One region of the Clostridium sp. CM038 genome, then DNA from elsewhere that is predicted to be linked to it. Evidence: riboswitches for the same ligand, from Rfam matches in the RefSeq annotation. Region 1 holds a riboswitch; each other region holds the start of a gene.
The links. A riboswitch is a leader RNA that binds a small molecule or an ion and turns the genes downstream of it on or off. The one in region 1 is predicted to bind S-adenosylmethionine.
Positions count from the first base shown of each region.

Region 2: linked by a shared signal. The riboswitch ahead of ACWJKS_RS01850 (O-acetylhomoserine aminocarboxypropyltransferase/cysteine synthase family protein) and the one ahead of metK (methionine adenosyltransferase) in region 1 are both predicted to bind S-adenosylmethionine.
Region 3: linked by a shared signal. The riboswitch ahead of metA (homoserine O-acetyltransferase MetA) and the one ahead of metK (methionine adenosyltransferase) in region 1 are both predicted to bind S-adenosylmethionine.
Region 4: linked by a shared signal. The riboswitch ahead of ACWJKS_RS16910 (methionine ABC transporter ATP-binding protein) and the one ahead of metK (methionine adenosyltransferase) in region 1 are both predicted to bind S-adenosylmethionine.

Region 1 is NZ_CM143651.1:217,823-220,991, reverse strand. Features, by position in the region: gene recD2 (SF1B family DNA helicase RecD2) at 1-76, opposite strand, end outside; gene metK (methionine adenosyltransferase) at 283-1,458, opposite strand; SAM riboswitch class I at 1,544-1,646, opposite strand; tRNA gene ACWJKS_RS00990 (tRNA-Tyr) at 1,749-1,833, opposite strand; tRNA gene ACWJKS_RS00985 (tRNA-Thr) at 1,839-1,913, opposite strand; tRNA gene ACWJKS_RS00980 (tRNA-Val) at 1,946-2,021, opposite strand; tRNA gene ACWJKS_RS00975 (tRNA-Tyr) at 2,064-2,148, opposite strand; tRNA gene ACWJKS_RS00970 (tRNA-Thr) at 2,154-2,228, opposite strand; gene yyaC (spore protease YyaC) at 2,586-3,140, shown strand.
Region 2 is NZ_CM143651.1:416,070-419,238, reverse strand. Features, by position in the region: gene ACWJKS_RS01860 (PadR family transcriptional regulator) at 1-52, shown strand, start outside; gene ACWJKS_RS01855 (permease prefix domain 1-containing protein) at 54-1,022, shown strand; SAM riboswitch class I at 1,097-1,207, shown strand; SAM riboswitch class I at 1,341-1,452, shown strand; gene ACWJKS_RS01850 (O-acetylhomoserine aminocarboxypropyltransferase/cysteine synthase family protein) at 1,564-2,850, shown strand; gene ACWJKS_RS01845 (homoserine dehydrogenase) at 2,966-3,169, shown strand, end outside.
Region 3 is NZ_CM143651.1:595,200-598,368, forward strand. Features, by position in the region: gene ACWJKS_RS02750 (polysaccharide deacetylase family protein) at 1-611, shown strand, start outside; gene metA (homoserine O-acetyltransferase MetA) at 678-1,595, opposite strand; SAM riboswitch class I at 1,708-1,819, opposite strand; gene ACWJKS_RS02760 (MATE family efflux transporter) at 2,030-3,169, shown strand, end outside.
Region 4 is NZ_CM143651.1:3,692,336-3,695,504, forward strand. Features, by position in the region: gene ACWJKS_RS16900 (MetQ/NlpA family ABC transporter substrate-binding protein) at 1-30, opposite strand, end outside; gene ACWJKS_RS16905 (methionine ABC transporter permease) at 81-725, opposite strand; gene ACWJKS_RS16910 (methionine ABC transporter ATP-binding protein) at 715-1,722, opposite strand; SAM riboswitch class I at 1,840-1,943, opposite strand; SAM riboswitch class I at 2,037-2,155, opposite strand; gene ACWJKS_RS16915 (transglycosylase domain-containing protein) at 2,700-3,169, shown strand, end outside.

The DNA of each region.
Region 1 (3,169 bases):
TCAAATGAGCAATTATATATCCATTTTCTTCATTATGAAATACTACATCTTCGATTATCCCTTGTATTTCCGGCATAAAATCTCTCCTATTTATAAATTCATATAATAACATTAATAATAATATTATTAGCAATAATATTATTATTAATGTTATTATATCATATGTATTTTACATCTCTTATGTTCAGTATACCCCTATCTTAGGTTTTATCAAAATACTACTTAATAATCACATGCACTAAAAAGGGATAACAATTAATAATTGTTATCCCTTTTTTTATATTATACGTACTTTTTTATTTCATCAACCTTGTTTAGTTTTTCCCATGAAAGATCTAAATCAATTCTTCCAAAATGTCCATAGGCAGCTACTTGTTTATAAACAGGTCTTCTTAGTTCTAATTCTCTTATAATTACAGCTGGCCTTAAATCAAATACTTTTTCAACTATTTGAACTATTTTATCATCGTCAATTTTTCCTGTTCCGAAAGTTTCGACCTCTATAGATACCGGTTTAGCTACACCTATAGCATAAGCTAACTGAATTTCCAATTTATCTGAAACTCCTGCAGCAACTAAATTTTTAGCAACCCATCTTGCAGCATATGCAGCGGATCTATCAACTTTTGTTGCATCCTTTCCTGAGAATGCTCCACCTCCATGTCTTCCATATCCACCATAAGTATCTACTATTATTTTTCTTCCTGTTAAACCAGAGTCTCCTTGCGGTCCTCCAATTACAAATCTGCCTGTAGGATTTATATAATATTTAGTATTTTCATCTAATAATCCACTTGGAACTACAGGTTTTATTACATGCTCTTTTAAATCATTTTCAATTTGATCATGAGTTGCTTCTTCCGCATGTTGAGTTGAAATAACAATAGTATCTATTCTTACTGGCTTATTATCTTCATACTCTACAGTAACTTGAGTCTTTCCGTCCGGTCTTAAGTAATCTAATGTGCCATTTTTTCTTACTTCGCTTAACTTTCTTGCTAATCTGTGAGCCATAGCAATTGGTAGTGGCATGTATTCTGGTGTCTCATTAGTTGCAAATCCAAACATCATGCCTTGATCACCAGCACCTATTGCGTCAACCTTATCAATCTCGCCTGCTTTAGATTCTAATGCCTCATCTACTCCCATAGCTATATCTGTTGATTGTTCATTAATAGACGTAAGTACAGCGCATGTGCTAGCATCAAACCCGTATTTTGCTCTAGTATATCCTATGCCTTCAATGGTATTCCTAACAACCTTAGGAACATCTACATAACAACTAGTTGTTATCTCTCCCATAACTAAAACCATTCCTGTAGTAACCGCTGTTTCACAAGCAACCCTAGCATAAGGATCTTGCTCTAAAATAGCATCAAGTACAGCATCTGAAATTTGGTCACAAATTTTGTCTGGATGTCCTTCTGTAACGGATTCTGATGTAAATAATCTTTTCATTATAATTCTCCCTTCTATTCTCTAAAATTTCCCTATAAAAAAATAAAACCTCTTCCAAATATAAGAAGAGGTGATTTAATCATCTCCCTTATCTTGCAGATTATAACTGCAGGAATTGGCACCATGGTGCATTGCACCGGTTGCCGGGTTTCATAGGGCCTTTTTCCCTCCACCTCTCTTGATAAGAGTTATCAATTATTAAGTTTTAATTATAATACCATATGCATTCTATGGTGTCAACAGAATCTAAACCCTGTAAAAAATAAAAAAAGACATCTATAGATGTCTTTTGGTGGAGGAGGACGGATTCGAACCATCGAAACATTACGTAACAGATTTACAGTCTGCCCCCTTTGGCCACTCGGGAACTCCTCCATATGTGGAGCTGGCAATAGGAATTGAACCTACAACCTGCTGATTACAAGTCAGCTGCTCTACCGTTGAGCCATGCCAGCATGCATTTTATTCTATTTTAAAAAGATTATTATGGTGGGAACAACAGGGTTCGAACCTGTGACCCTCTGCTTGTAAGGCAGATGCTCTCCCAGCTGAGCTATGCTCCCATAATTTATTGTAAGCCATAATTTATTGTAAACCATTATAAATGGTGGAGGAGGACGGATTCGAACCATCGAAACATTACGTAACAGATTTACAGTCTGCCCCCTTTGGCCACTCGGGAACTCCTCCACTTATGGAGCTGGCAATAGGAATTGAACCTACAACCTGCTGATTACAAGTCAGCTGCTCTACCGTTGAGCCATGCCAGCATATTATGTTTTATCATTTTGCCGTTTTACCGTTTTACCGTGTCGACAAGAATTATTATACAACTTTAATTAATTAATTTCAAGTCTATTATCCTTTAATAAACGACTTCTTCTCTCCATAACTATACTATTCGCATATTTGCTTAATATTAAGCATTGATACAACTTACTATTTGCACAAATAATTTATTATATTTTTTATTTGGTTTTCCTTCATATAGTTAATATACTTATATATCATTTTTTAATTAATCATTTTTTTATTCTTTATTATAATAATACACGGGATTTATTCATATAAATTATTCATAGGAAACTAATAATTTTTCCCCAGCGCAATACAAGGAGGTATATTTCTTGAGTAAAGCTAAAACCCATTATAAAGATCCTTTAGCATACTATACACTTTCTAATTTTCTAAAAGACTATATTGACAAAAATACTTTAGTTGTTTGCATAGGTACCGATAGATGTATAGGCGATTGTCTAGGTCCTTTAGTTGGTACACTTTTAAAAAATAGTTCCTTTCCATTACCTGTATATGGCACTATAGATAATCCAATTCATGCCTTAAACATAGATAGTAAATTATCTAAAATAAATGCATTGCACCCAAATTGTACTATAATAGGTGTAGATGCTTGTTTAGGAGACATTTCAAATATTGGAGAACTCCAAGCTAGAAATTATCCAATTCATCCTGGCAAAGGTGTAGGGAAAACCCTTCCTAAGGTAGGCACTCTTTCATTAATAGGTATAGTAGATTCAAGTGATGATAGTGAATTATTTACAAATAGAAACATAAGATTGAGCTTGGTAATGGATATTGCTAATGTTTTAAGCAGATCCCTCTTGCATTCATACTATTTGCACTCCCTTACCAATGAAGAAAATAATTTGAGCCCTGTTTAACATGCTTTAATTAGTTTTAAATAATTATC
Region 2 (3,169 bases), 200 kb from region 1:
ATGGAGCTTAACAAAAGAAGTTATTAATAAATTTATTAAGGAGAGGGATTAAAATGGAAACTATAAAAAATTATTTAGATAATATGTTTAAAGTCCTACCAAGAACAAATCAGACGGTCAAATTAAAAAACGATTTATTATGGAATATGGAAGAAAAATATAACGAGAATAAGAATGATGGAAAATCAGAAAATGAGGCCATTGGTATTGTAATTTCAGAATTTGGCAATATTGACGAATTAATTGATGAACTCGGCATCGAACATATGAAAGATGATGTTATACTTAAAACCATTACACAGGAAGATGCAGATAATTTTATGGCTGAAAAAAAGAGATCTGGCTTATTGTTGGGTATTGGTGTTTCTTTATGTATTGTAGCAACGGCTATATTAATATTAATTACCACTCTCGTAGATAATGGCATTCTCGGTAAAGGTATTTCAAAAAATTTCAGCGATATGTTTGGTATTATTCCACTATTTATTCTACTTGTACCTGCTATAGCTTTATTCATTTATTCCGGTATAAAGCTAGAAAAATACAAGTATCTACAAAGCGGTTTTGATTTGCCTCCTCATGTAAAAGTAATTGTAAATCAAAAAAATAATGCTTTTGCATCAACCCATATGATATCTGTAATAACAGGTGTGTGCATATGTGTCATATCACCAGTTGCACTTTTTGTATCATCTGCTTTTGGCGACAATGCATCTAGCTACGGAGTAGTTGTTTTACTTGTGATGATTGCTATTGCCGTTTTCCTCTTTATATATTTTGGAAATATTAAGCAGAGTTTTAGTATTCTTTTACAGATTGGTGACTTTTCAAAAGAAAAAACTGAAGATAATAAACTTATTGGTGCAGTTGCTGCTATCGTATGGCCATTAGCAATCTGTATCTTCCTTGTCAGTGGATTAGTTTTTAATCTATGGCACATTAATTGGATTATATTCCCTATCGTTGGCATTTTATTTGGTATGTTCAGTGCAGCATATAGTATTATAAAAGGGCATAATTAAAATAATTTTATCTTTTAAAAAAGTATTGACAATTGTTTTTATGAGTAATATACTAAATACTAATAACTGAATACAACTTATCCAGAGTGGCAGAGGAACTGGTCCGATGAAGCCCGACAACCAGCATTCTTATTCGAATGTAGTGGTGTCAATTCCTGCAGATTGTAAAATCTGAAAGATAAGGATGTTAGCAAATTTTATGATACAATTTTATTGTTTATTAAAGTTAACTATTGCTACTTTCCTTATAGGAAAGTAGCTTTTTTTCTTCCCCAAAAATCTAAATAAATAATGTACTAAATACTAACAACTAAATATAACTTATCCAGAGCGGCAGAGGGACTGGCCCGATGATGCCCGACAACCAGCATTTTTAAAAGAAGTGCAATGGTGTCAATTCCATCAGATTGTAAAATCTGAAAGATAAGGACGATAGCAAATTTTATGATACAATTTTATTGTTTAATAAAATTAATCATGCTGCTTTCCTTATAGGAGAGCAGCTTTTTTTTGAAAAATAATTATAAAAGGAGAAATTAATATGAGTGAGCGAAAATTAAGTTTTGAAACATTACAGGTACATGCAGGGCAGGTTCCAGATCCTACTACAGGATCAAGAGCAGTTCCAATTTATCAAACATCATCTTATGTTTTTAAAAATGCAGATCATGCAGCAAATTTATTTCAATTAAAAGAAGAAGGAAATATATATTCAAGAATAATGAACCCAACTACAGACGTTTTTGAAAAAAGAGTAGCCGCTCTTGAAGGCGGAGTAGCAGGACTTGCTACAGCTTCAGGAATAGCTGCAACATTCTATGCAATACTTAATGTAGCAAATTCAGGTGATGAAATAGTAGCTGCAAGCACTCTATATGGTGGTACTTATGAACTATTTAATGTTACTCTTAGAAAACTTGGAATTAACGTAACATTTGTTGATCCAGATGATCCTGAAAATTTTAGAAAAGCTATCTCGAATAAAACAAAAGCACTTTATGCTGAAACAATGGGAAACCCAAAAATAAACGTTCTAGATATAGAGGCAGTAGCGAATATTGCTCATGAAAATAAAATACCCCTTATTATTGACAATACCTTTGCAACTCCATTCCTTTGTCGTCCAATTGAGTATGGTGCAGATGTAATTATTCATTCAGCAACAAAGTTCATTGGAGGACATGGAACTACTATTGGTGGAATTATAGTTGATGCTGGTAAATTTGATTGGGCAGCAAGCGGTAAATTCCCTGATTTTACAACTCCGGATAAAAGTTATAATGGAATAGTATATGCTAATTTAGGTGCTCCAGCATTTGCTTTGAAAGCTAGAGTTCAACTTTTAAGAAACACCGGTGCTACGCTTAGCCCTCAAAGTGCATTTTTATTTCTTCAAGGTTTGGAGTCATTATCATTAAGAGTTGAGAGACATGTAGCAAACGCTAGGCAAGTTGTTAAATTTTTGAGTAAGCATCCAAATGTTTCATGGGTAAATTATCCTGAACTTGAAGGGAGCAAATATAAAGAATTAGCTAAAAAATACCTACCAAAGGGCGCAGGATCAATATTCACTTTTGGAATAAAAGGTGGCCTTGAATCTGGAAAGAAATTTATTAATAGTGTAGAATTATTTTCGCTGCTTGCAAATGTTGCAGATGCAAAATCTCTAGTAATTCACCCCTCAAGCACAACTCATGCAGAGCTTAACGCAGAGGAGCAAAAATCTGCTGGAGTTACTTCAGATTTGATAAGACTTTCAATTGGTGTTGAGGGTATCGATGACATTATATACGATTTGACGCAAGCTCTAGAAAAATCTATTCAATAAAAAGTTAATAATTCTTTGGCAGTTGGTTTCAAAATAAGGTCTTGTTCCTAACTATATTCCTCCATCACCTTAGATGACGGAGGAATAACTTTAAAGTTTAGAAAGGAAAACTAATATGAAAAAGGTAAAAATAGCGATTTTAGGTTTTGGAAATGTTGGGACAGGTGTATGGAAAATACTTCAGGAAAATAAAAAAGAAATAATGAAACGTTCAAATTATGAAATAGAAGTTGCTAAAATACTTGTAAAAGATATAAATAAAAAAAGAGATGTCAAAGCACCTAATGGCCTATTAACAGATAACATTGATGATATTATA
Region 3 (3,169 bases), 380 kb from region 1:
CTATTCGTCTTCCTGTTAAAAGATTTGAGGAGCAACTAAAATATTTAAAAGATAATGGTTATTATACTATTACACTTACAAATTTATATGAATATCTTATTAAGGATATACCAATACCTGAAAAATCCATAGTTCTTACTTTTGATGATGGTTATGAAGATAATTATACGGATATGTTCCCTGTTTTGAAAAAGTATAATTTTAAAGCAACAATTTTTGTTATTACTGGTAGTATTGATAAAAGTCCTAACTATATGACTTCGAAACAGCTTGTGGAAATGGAAAAATATGGAGTGGAAATAGGGAGTCATACCGTAAAGCATGAAAATTTAAAAGAGATGCCTAAGGATAAGCAACTAGAAACTTTAGTTAAATCTAAAAAAGATTTGGAAAAAATATTAAATAAACAAATAAAATTCTTTTCCTACCCTTATGGTGGATACAGCAAAACTTCAATTGAGGCTGTACGAGAAGCAGGGTATACAATGGCTTTTAGTACTGACGGCAGATGGTCTTCCAAAGAGGATGGTATACTTTCCTTACATAGGGTATATATAAGTTCATTCCATGACATGGAAGAATTTAAGAAACGTATTTCTAATACAGATTAAATTTTAATAAAGTTCAATATTTAGAGTTGGGTCCCTAAGTTACTAGGGGCCCAACTTTTATATGTATTATTCTAGGTACACCAAATTGTAAGGTGTCTCCTGATAAACATAATAATTTAACCAGTTTAAAAAAAGCAAACTTGAGTGACCTCTCCATTTTACGATAGGTATTTTTAATGGATCGTCTTTTGGATAATAATTTTTGGGGACATTTATATTTAAGCCGTTTGCTATATCCCTGTCATATTCATTTTTTAATGTTAATGGATCATACTCTGAATGCCCGGTTATAAAAATTTGTCTTCCCTTTTTTGCTGATACAATGTAAATGCCTGATTCCTCAGATTCTGATAAAATTTCAAGCTCATCTATTTTATCAATATCAACTTTTCTTATTTCAGTATGTCTTGAATGTGGAACATAAAATTCATCATCAAATCCACTCAAAAGTTTAACGTTTTGCTTTGTTATTTTATGTTTAAACACTCCAAATACTTTACTATCAAGTTTATGTTTTTGCACTCCGTAATGATAATGAAGCCCTGCTTGAGCACCCCAACAAATATGCAAGGTAGAGTATACATTGTGAACACTCCATTCCATAATTTTTTTAAGCTCCTCCCAGTAATCCACTTCTTCAAAGGGAATACTTTCAATTGGCGCTCCAGTTATTATCATTCCATCAAATCTAGAATTCTTTATTTCTTCAAAAGTGTTATAAAATTTAATTAAATGTTCCTGCGATATATTTTTACATGCATGGCTTGCAGGGTGAAGAAGAACTATATCAATCTGTAGTGGAGAGTTCCCAAGAAGTCTTAAAATTTGTGTTTCAGTATCGATTTTTGTTGGCATAAGGTTTAAAATCACAATTTTTAAAGGCCGAATATCTTGGTGAAATGCGCAGTCTTCTGTAATAGTAAAAATGTTCTCTTTATTTAAAGTTTTAAACGCTGGAAGATTGTCAGGTATTTTTATTGGCATTTGCATCCTCCTTGTAATTAGGCATCTTATAAAAAAAAGCTGCTTTCCTATAAGGAAAGCAGCATGATTAACTTTAATAAACAATAAAATTGTATTATAAAATTTGCTATCGTCCTTATCTTTCAGATTTTATAATCTGATGGAATTGACACCATTGCACTCCACTTAAGAATGCTGGTTGTCGGGCATCATCGGGCCAGTCCCTCTGCCGCTCTGGATAAGTTGTATTCAGTTGTTATTGCTTAGTATATTACTCGTAAAAGCAATTGTCAATAGGTAAAAATGTCTTTGTTTTATTTTTGACAATATTGAACATATGTGTTACGATTGCTACTGTTCATCGGAGGGTATATAGATAATTATATGCTGGATAAGATGGTTGGATAAAGCCAACTGCCTTATCCAGCATTTTTTTATTTTAGGAGGCACATATTATGACACAACAGAACATTTTAACAGAAGGAAAGGTTATTATGAAACAAGAGAATACTTTAACAGAGGGTAAGGTTATCCCAACGCTTTTAAAATTTGCATTTCCGTTTCTATTAGCAAGCTTGTTGCAAGCACTCTATGGTGCAGCTGATTTGTTGGTTGTTGGACAGTTTGATAATTCGGCGCAAGTTTCTGCTGTGGCAACAGGAAGCCAGATTATGCAGACAATCACAAGCGTTATCCTTGGATTAACAACTGGAGGTACTATTTTAATTGGCAACTATTTGGGTGCAAAAAAATATAAAGATATTGCAGAGTCAGTTGGAACTATCATTTGTACATTTGGTATAATAGCAGCTGTGTTGACTGTAATTATGGTGGTAATGACAGGTACTATTACAAATTTAATGAATACGCCAACAGAGGCATTTGAATACACAAAACAATATATTTTTATCTGTTCTTGTGGTATTCCATTTATTATAGGGTACAATGCGTTGAGTGGTATTCTGCGAGGGCTAGACAATTCAAAAGCACCATTATTCTTTATTGCGGTAGCTTGCGTAACTAATATTATGGTAGATTTAATATTAGTGGGTGGGTTCCATATGGGGGCTCCAGGAGCTGCAATTGCTACTATAGCTGCTCAAGCTATAAGCTTCATAATTGGGGTGCTGTATATAAAAAAGATAGGTTTTAACTTTGAGTTTCATCGTAGTCATATTAGGATTGAAGCAGGAAAAGCAAAGAAGGTATTTAAGCTAGGATTACCAATAGCATTACAGGATGGTTTAATTAATATTTCTTTTATAATAATTACAGCAGTTATTAATGTAATGGGACTTACTGCTTCTGCATCTGTAGGTGTTGTCGAAAAAATAATTGTATTTACAATGCTTCCAACGATTGCATTTGCTTCAGCAATTGCATCAATGACAGCTCAGAATATGGGGGCAGGAAAGAAGGAAAGAGCAAAACAATGTTTGTATATAGGCACGGGATGCTCATTAATATTAGGAATAATATGTTATGCATATGCACAATGGAATCCAACATCGCTTACAGCATTGTTTTCTAGGGATACAGCGGTCATAGAAACAGCTGCATTATATATTAAATCATACAGCATCGATTGCATTTTG
Region 4 (3,169 bases), 660 kb from region 1:
TGTTAATAATATGCTTAATATTTTTTTCATTTTTAATTTCCTCCTCTTATTTTTCTTTTAATATTTTTATAATTCAAAACTTATTTAATCATTTTTCTGTACAATATATTTCCTAAGGCTTGAATTACTTGCACAACTGCAATTAATATAATTACAGTGTATATCATGATATCTGACTTAAATCTATAGTAACCATATTTTACGGCTACATCTCCAAGTCCCCCTCCACCAATTGTCCCAGCCATAGCTGAGTAACCTATAATGTTTATTATTGTTAACGTAACTCCAAGAACTATAGACGGCATTGCCTCTTTTAACATAACCTTAAATATAATTTGATAGGTTTTTGCACCAAATGACTTAGCTGCTTCAACAATTCCATAATCCACTTCTAAAAGTGCAGATTCTATTATTCTTGCAGCAAAAGGTGCTGCACCAAGCGTTAGAGGAACTATAGCTGCATTAGTACCTATTGTTGTTCCAACTATAAGCTTAGTTAAAGGGAATATAGATATCATTAGTATAATAAACGGAAAAGACCTAAGTACATTTATTACTAAATTTAAGATTTTATAGATTAAAGTGTTTGGCCTTAGGCCAATAGGTCCAGTTATAATTAATCCTACTGCTGAAATAAACCCTAAAATAACTGTAAAAATCGTGGATAATGTTACCATATATATAGTTTCTTTTAGTGCAGGTAATAAAATATCTTTAAATAGCATTTATACTCTCTCCCTTGTGCTTCTCAAGCTGCACAGAATAATTAATGAGCTCCCACTCTATAGATTTTTCATCTAAATAATTTAATATCTTCTTCTTATTCTCTTTACTTGCATTTATTATGAGACTTCCCATTACGTTATCCCTAAATTTTTCAAGCCTGCCCCATACTATTGAAAAATCAATATTTAACTCCCTGGCAATTGATGTTATAAGGCAACTCTGGGTAATTTCCTTTGTAAAAAATATTTTAATGTTATATCCCGTGCTAGGCAGTAATTCTTCCTCTCCCATAAGTGTTTGCATTTCCTTTGTTGGCCTAATAAATAGTTCATCGGTAATGCCATGGCTTTTAATTTCCCCTCCTTCTAAAAGAATAAATTTATTACAAATTTCTTTTACCACTTCCATCTGATGGGTAACTACAATAATTGTTATATTAAATTTGTTATTGATAGCCCTTAAAAGCTCTAATATAGATTTTGTAGTTTTAGGATCTAGTGCAGAGGTAGCTTCATCACAAAGTAATATTTTCGGATTAAGTGAAAGCGCTCTTGCAATTCCAACTCTTTGCTTCTGCCCTCCGCTAAGTTGTTTTACATTGGTGTTTGCTTTATCCTTAAGTCCTACTAACTCTATTAAGCTATCTACTCTTTTTTTAATAAAATTTTTATCGTTTCCCCATATTTCTAGTGGAAATGCTATGTTTTCAAAAACATTTTTACTGTTAATAAGATTAAAACTTTGAAATATTATGCCTACATTTTTCCTAAACTCGCGAAGTTCTTTCAAACTTAGCTGTTTCACCCCTTTTTCCATTATATTAATGGTACCTGTATCATAGGTTTCAAGCCCATTAAAGCATCTAAGTAAAGTGGATTTACCAGCTCCACTGTGACCAATAACACCATAAATATCACCTTCCTCCACTGTAAATGAAACATCATTTAACACTTTAACCCCTGAAAAACTTTTACTTACACCTCGAACTTTAATCATGATATCCCTTCTCCTTTTCATTTCTTATAATTCATCTTTACCTTTTGATCCTTTCTTTAAACATCACTCTAAAAAAATAGAGCCCAAGAATAAACTTGGGCACTACTTCCAAACTTATTCTTATCTTGCAGCAATGCTGCAGGAATTAACACCATGTATCATAATATGATACTGGTTGTCGGGGTTCATAGGGCCAGTCCCTCCACCTCTCTTGATAAGACACTATTAAATTTTATTTACATCTATTCAAAAAAACAAAAACCTCTTTCATCATTATATAATGATGAAAGAGGTATAAAATTACAAAGACACCTCTCTCATCTTCCGCTAATTTACAATGAAATTAACGCAGGATTTAGCACCTATTCAGACAATACGTCTGATGGTTGCCGAGATGTCATCGGGCCAGTCCCTCTATCTCTCTTGATGAGAATTAACTTATTTATTAAATTAGATTTATAATATCACTATATGAATGCTATGTAAAGAAGTTTTTATATACACCTTCTCCAAACATCATACAACTGTCTAATGATGTTTCATCATAATATATATTTTGTTCATACTTTATATATAACATAAATATTCATGTTACATTATTTATGTTATAATATATTGTAATAATTATATTGTTCTAGGAGGATACATTGTATGGCTAATGTTTGAAATGCCAATAAGAAATAATTAACATCAATAGAAATCACATCATATAACTTGGTGTTATTGACAAAATTGTAAAATAATTGTATTATACACACATAAACTAAGCACTTTTTTAATAGTATAAGAGAGACCCATAAGGTCTCTTTTATGTGACCTAGTATTAGAATTCAGTAATAACAATTGAATATAGGACTAAAAACAGGAAAATACTTATGGCGACCAAGTAAGCCCCCCCCTTTACGTATGTATGAAGCGTGGTCATCCAGGGCTAACCCTGGACATTTTTTGTATAATAAAAAAAGGAGGAGATATTAATGGATGATAATCAAAATGTAGAACCCATAAAAATAGCACCGGTTAAAAAGAAACTTTGGAAAAAAATCGTTAAAGGTTTATTGATATTTTCTGCAATAATTTTCGTATCGGCTACGATAACTTTAGGATATGGTTATATTAAATATGGTCCTAAAATAGAGGCAACTATAAAAGATGCTAACAATATAGCACAAACCATAAACGAAACCTCCTTTAATACCCGAAAACCAACACAATTTTTTGATACTAATGGTAAACTATTAAAAGAATTTAAGACCAATACATATTATTACACAAAAGAAGCAGACTTAAATCCCTATGTAGGTAAAGCTGTCACTTCAATAGAAGACCAAAGATTTTATAAACATGGTGGTATAGATTATAAAGGTATAAGGAGAGCTGTCTGGGTATATATAAAATCCAAGGGAGCTATCGTACAAGGTGGTTCAACAATAACGCAACAACTTGC